DNA from 2 places in the Acidaminobacter sp. QWL-03 genome. Region 1 is predicted to be linked to the other one. Evidence: riboswitches for the same ligand, from Rfam matches in the RefSeq annotation. Region 1 holds a riboswitch; the other holds the start of a gene.

Region 1 (3,099 bases):
GCCCGGGACCTGATCTTTGACAGCAGGTTGTAACTGGGTGTCTGACACCGAGTTTCCCGGCACCGCGTTTTCCCGCGCCTCCGATTCCGTCACAGCCGTGACCCAGTGAATATCATCCTGGTGCATGCAGTGGGGCTCAAACTCCGGCTGATCCGCATGTCCCAAAATCAATTGCTCCAGAAAAACCGTTTTCTCAATGCGCGCCTGCAGCTCTTCCATGGTGGCTGTCGTTCTAATGAACAGCTCAAAGCCCTGATTTCGGATCGTCTCTGCTGTGCCATCCTCTTCCAGGATATTCTGAGGACAGTAAAACATCTCCTCCGCAAGCTCGGTCAAATCATGGACGACCCCATAAGCCCTGAGATGCTCCATTTCACAGCCATCCTGGAAATAGAGTTTGGCTTTATAGGACTGGACAGATTTTTTCTTCTTTGAGTCTTTTCGGGGCTTCAGAGGTGGTTTCGGAGCGCCTTCGCCACCGCTCTCAAGGACAGTGGCCGATGGTTGAACCTCCAGCCCCTCACGCTCACAAACCGAGTCCTTCACTGACACGATTTCTGGCTTACGTGCTTTATCTTCGTCAGTGTTCACGGTTGTCAGTATCTCGTCCAGATAAGACTTGAGGCGCAACACGAGGTCTTCTGGATTACCATCGGGCGCATCGTGATTCTTTATTTTATTGACTTCGACCTTCATGAAATCCACCCCGTCCAGAACCAGGTCTGACAGGATTGAATAATCCATAATACGAGGCTTTTTTTCTCTCAAAAAGAAAAAGATGTCCTCCATGGTATGGGCTATAGTCGTAATATTGTGGAACATCATCATAGCTGAAGAGCCCTTGATCGTATGCATGAACCTAAAGATTTCGTTCACTGCCTCTTCCCCAAAGGTTCCCTCCCGCTCACTTTTCATGATGATCTGCTCCATTTGATCCAGTGACTGTGAGGCTTCAAAAATATAAATTTCGAGCATAGATTCATTTTCGTAAGTAACGGGCAACAAGTTCACCTCATTTTTCGGTGTTTGGAACTGATCTTACTTCCGCTTAAGCATCAGCCCTTGATTTACAGGCCTAGCACCTTGTTCAGAGTCTGAAGGACGTGATCCTCTTTGAAAGGTTTGACAATAAACGACTTTGCGCCATTGATGATGGAGTCCTTCACCATGCTTTCCTGCCCCATGGCGGACACCATGACAACGTTGGCATTACTGTCGAGTTTCCTGATTTGCTTCAGTGCATCCAGACCCGTCATTTCCGGCATGGTTATATCCATGGTCACCAGATCCGGCTGAAGCTCCAAATATTTTTTAACGCCGACGAGACCATTCTCCGCCTCGCCTACCACCTCAAAATTATTTTTTTGAAGGATATTTTTGATGGCCATTCTCATGAAGGCAGCGTCATCTACGATCAGTACTCTTTTCATGTCTTCGGTTTCTCCTTTCCAAAATACCTTTACTGCACTGCTAATTCACTTCTTCAGCCGCCACATTTATGGAGAATATCCCTAGTCCTTCCATTTCAAGAGGTACGACAATAGTTGAAATCTTGTTGGACAACTCAATCTTTTCTCCCGTCAACAAGGAAGGCGGTGTGATGTCAATGTTGACAGATTGATTCGCAAACAACGTGCTTGTATTGCCCATGATCATGTTGCCCATCTCAGAAACCGCACTCCTGCTGATCTCGTCAAATTCTTCCACCGGCATGCCGCCCATCATGACAGAGGCAATGTTCTTGGCCGTGTCCACAGACAGCTCAAACCAAACCTGTCCTTTAATTTTGCCAATAACGCCAATCATGATAATGACCTGATTGACCGCATAAGGTGAATTTCTAAGGTGCACTTTTCCCAGTTTCGCTTCCACCCCGCACACCATACTCATGACGGACTGGGCGGCTTCAATAAACGTATTGATATATTCGGCTTTCATTGCTGACCTCCCCATAATGACGCTTCTTTAAAAAAACTGGTCTCATCATCCTCCCTGGTGTTTTTGCAGGACGCATAGTTCAGGCCATTAGATAGGGATGAAGCATATAAAAGGCCTCCTGAATTTCAGGCGGCCAAAGAACGCTGTCTTCATGACCTTCAAGTGGCAGCCCAACCATCATCGCAAGTAAACTTGCCTTAGACTTGTGGCTTTGCGTCTCCACCTTTCGGTGGGTTTGCCTTTTTCATTTTTCAGGTATTTCATAATCTTGCTTTTCACAATTCACGACTTACATCTGATGCATTCTCTATAGGTATCGTCTAACTTAATGAAGTGTTAATACTTTAAATGAAAAAAAATGGGTGAAATCCGGAGAATCGACGCCAATCGTCGACACCCGCTTTCACCCAGCGGTTGAATTGAAAAAGACAGGGACCTCGTCGAGCCCTGCCTTTAGTCAATGTCGTTTCAGTTAACTGATTTCAACTATTTCAACCCTTCTACGCGCTGTTCCCTGCTTAAAATCTGAGTGATCCGGATGCCAAAGTTCTCACCTATAACCACGACCTCGCCATGTGCGACCAGTTTTCCATTAACATGGATCTCAAGGGGCTCATCCGCAAGCTTATTCAGCTCAACCACCGAGCCGGTCCCAAGCGACAGGATATCTTTGATGGTCCGTTTCGTCTTGCCCAGCACAACACTGAGTTCCAGCGGCACATCCATAATCAGGTCCAGGTTTTTCTGATGGCTTGATTTACTGGTGTCCTTAATTGGTGCAAACATAGGTTTCTGAACCTCCACTTCCGGCAGTAGCGCTGCGGGAGGCGCCTTCGGAACAGGCTTTGTCTCCGGCTCAGGCGCCGCTGTATGGTCCTTACTGGTTTGAGCAGTCACTACGCTCGAACCAGGTACAACGCCACGGTCAGCAGTCTCATAGTCCGTCTCCATAGCTTCAGGATTGTATTTTTTATGGAGTCCCGCCACAATATCCTCAGCGTGTTCACCCGCGTAAATATGCCATAATTCGCCTGTCACAAGATCGCCTATACTTATGTTCGACTCAAGACAACACACCGGCCGATCCGTGAAATGCTTCGAAAGCTGCTTCCGTGCATCGCCTTCCCAAAGCGCAGTCTCGGCCGTAAAGGGCTCCACTTC
Region 2 (3,099 bases), 900 kb from region 1:
AGAAAAAGCTATGACTTGTGGGGCCAATATATCCCAGATACCTATGCTTCTGCCGATGATAAAGAAATCTGGGACTTAATCCTCGGCATGGAGAAAATCGTTTTTTCCAAAACGCAGACTGGGACGGATCAGGGTGCCAAATTTATAAGCGACAATATCTTTGAAGAGATTAACGCACTGAAGCTTAAACCAGGCAAAGACATCTGGCTGTATGGCGGATCGAGCATGATCACAACACTGTTGAATTTGGGTGTCGTTGACGAATTTAGACTTTCCGTTCACCCGGTCATTTTGGGCGAAGGAAAACCTTTATTTGCAGAGATCAAACAGCGGGTGAATTTGAAATTAATTGAATCCAGGGCGTATGCTTCCGGGGTAGTCCAACTCATCTACGGACTTGAGGAATAGGACCCTCGTTGGAGGGTTGGACTTCCAATGAACCATTGAATTTACTTTCTTAGGTTAAGTGTCTCTTAATGTCAGGCAATATTCAACTTCAATTTTAATATTGAGTAAAAAAAATGCAGCGCTCACAGGCGCTGCGAAAATATAAAAAGGAAACATCCAGATTGCCACATTGGGGTGCTGCGTGTTATGAATTGCGTGTCGCTTGATGTGCGTTGTGCGCTTCAACCGGAAGGCGCTATTGCTGGGACTGACGGCTGCCTTTTGCTGCTGGGGGGTCGCGATGGTGCTGCAGCGCCAGTCCCTCTGTATAAGACTCGCCTCTCTTCAACCAGATGACAAGATTAGTAGCTCTTCAGTGTCGTAAAGTCAGCCGCGCTCTTGATCATGCTGACGGTTTTGCCTGCTTTGAGGTAAGCGCTGTCAAAAGTGGTGTCCAGCGTGATCCACTTGTCAGTGGACTTTATGTAGACTTCGTTCCAAGCGTGGTATTCCGCGATGTGCTTGCTGTAGCCCATATTGACCTTGGCAGGAACGCCAACGCTTCTCAGCATGGCAGCCATGACAGCGGCGTAGTCGTAGCAAATGCCGGCATTCGCTGCGAGGACCGCGTCCACATCAGGCACGTAGCCGCTTTGGACCGTTTTCGCACGGTTGTAGTCGTATTTGAAGTTTTTGGTGACGTAGGTATAGATCGCTTTGATCTTCTCGTCGTCTGTTTTTGCGGTGAGGGTCAGTTTCTTTGCCAGAGCGACGACGTTGTCATCCGCGGCAAAATCGACAATTGGGTTAGCAGTTATATACGGCTCGAAGCTTTGGATCCCCTTGGCTTCAATGGTTGTCGCATCAAGACGGGTGTAGCTGGTGCCTGAAACGTTCTTGAGCAGTGCGATGGTATAGGTGCCGTCGCCCATCTGAAGCGGGATGGATTCATCCGCGAGGGACTGCACATCATAGTAGTACTTGGTGTCGCCCTTTTGAACGAGGACTTTCAACTTAGCAGTCGTGTTGACGTTGACTTTAAGTTCAACGACGCCGTCTGCTGCTTTGGCACTATTTACAGTCCAGTCAGATGGAGCGGCAAAGGAAGCTGCCGGTGCGGCCAAGACAGCCGCTGCCACGATCGTAGACAAAAGTTTTTTAAACACAAAAAACTCTCCTTTCGGTAGCTGGCTGCCATTTTACAGGCCCTTTAGCTTTGCGTCCCAGCCTTTCGACTGGTTTGCCTTTATCGGTGGAAAGTAATCTAACCCACCTATTAATTTGTGAGTTCAGTCTAGCACAATTTTCTAAAAATTTCAAGTAGGTACATTAATATTCGTCAAATGTCATGGTGTTGTAATAAAGGGGAGAAACTGGGTGTCAGACACCGAGTTTCATGGGATGCGAAACCGGGTGTCAGACACCCAGTTTCATTTCAAGAGGTTTGCCGATGGTCTGCCATAGGCAAACCTCTTGTGGTTTCTCACTGGACTAATTCGCCCTTGATAATCAGGCGCTGAGTTGCGGTCCGGATTGGGGTACAGGTCACCAGGGTAATCTCATTCTTGCTCTTGTCGCTCTTCAGCACCCAGGTGTCCTCCGGATTGACAACGAAGGATTCAGTGACTCGGTAGGTGAAGGTCTCCTGTTTCACGGTGATTTCGATCAGGTGGCCCGGGGCCAGCTCGTTGAGGCGGTTGAACATGCGGCCGTAGGTATAGCTGCGGTGGCCGGCGAGAGAATAGTTTCCAGAGCCGCCCGGGACGACGCCATTGTCAAAAGTGGCGGCAGCGTAGCGCAGGTTGTCGTTGGTCATGCCTTTCAGAACCGGCATAAGCAGATCAATGGCCGGGATTTTGATAAAGGTATCCGTCTTAGGTTTTTTGACGACGGGTTTTGGTGCCGGTTGGGTGGCCGCGGGTTGGGAAGGGGATGGAGCGGGTTCGACAGTAGCAGGAGTGTCGGTTGGAGTTTCAGTCTGACCCTCAGTCCCGGTACCGTCGTTTGTGGCAGCCTCTCGCTGTTCAGTGAGCATGGCTTCGTAGTCATCCGCATAGTCGAGATCCACGACCTGCGCATCATCAATTTCCTCCAGCGCCGAGATGTCCTCCTCAAAGGAGGACAACAGCTTATTCATTTGATAGTCATCATAAGCGCGGACCGCGGAAGGATAGAGAATAATCAGCAAGCCTGCGATGATCAGAAGCGTCGATAGTTTTTTCATGGGGGTGTCACCTCTTTTTCACTATAACGTATTAGACGTTGAAATTATAGATTTGATACCCTGTTTTAAAAAAAATATCCGGGCCACCATTTAGATGACCCGGACGGGAGGTTGAGAAAGGTTTCTCAGTCTATGGTCTTAAGGCTTTAGCCGATGGTTATTCATCAGGCCGCCCCTTGAGGACACTCTATTGCTTGTTGAACTTACTGAAAGTTAAAACTTGCGTTTCATGAACAGTCCTGCAAGAACCAGAAGTGATCCGAAGCCATAAGCGAAGTAAGGCGGAATTTCGCCGGTTTTAGGAAGTGCTGGAGGGCCTTGTGGGACTTTATCTTCGATAACTTCTTCAATGACTGGTGGAGGGCCGAGAGGTGGTTCTTGTGGAGGGATGACTTCGCGGTAGTTGCCGATGGATACTTCTGTGGTCTCATCTTGTACGACTTCTACTTCGATCATACCGTCTGCGTTGAGTGTTGGTGTTGTAATGG

Evidence for each region. A riboswitch is a leader RNA that binds a small molecule or an ion and turns the genes downstream of it on or off. The one in region 1 is predicted to bind cyclic di-GMP.
Region 2: it holds a riboswitch for cyclic di-GMP, as region 1 does, so the genes downstream of both, AC4PHM_RS12045 (transglutaminase-like domain-containing protein) here and AC4PHM_RS07750 (chemotaxis protein CheX) in region 1, are expected to answer to the same signal.

What each region holds. Positions count from the first base shown of each region.
Region 1 is NZ_CM178752.1:1,680,071-1,683,169, forward strand. It holds gene AC4PHM_RS07740 (chemotaxis protein CheW) at 1-1,005, opposite strand, end outside; gene AC4PHM_RS07745 (response regulator) at 1,068-1,430, opposite strand; gene AC4PHM_RS07750 (chemotaxis protein CheX) at 1,471-1,938, opposite strand; cyclic di-GMP riboswitch class I at 2,100-2,188, opposite strand; gene fliY (flagellar motor switch phosphatase FliY) at 2,425-3,099, opposite strand, start outside.
Region 2 is NZ_CM178752.1:2,577,153-2,580,251, reverse strand. It holds gene AC4PHM_RS12050 (dihydrofolate reductase family protein) at 1-408, shown strand, start outside; gene AC4PHM_RS12045 (transglutaminase-like domain-containing protein) at 750-1,553, opposite strand; cyclic di-GMP riboswitch class I at 1,567-1,642, opposite strand; gene AC4PHM_RS12040 (class D sortase) at 1,871-2,611, opposite strand; gene AC4PHM_RS12035 (DUF7507 domain-containing protein) at 2,825-3,099, opposite strand, start outside.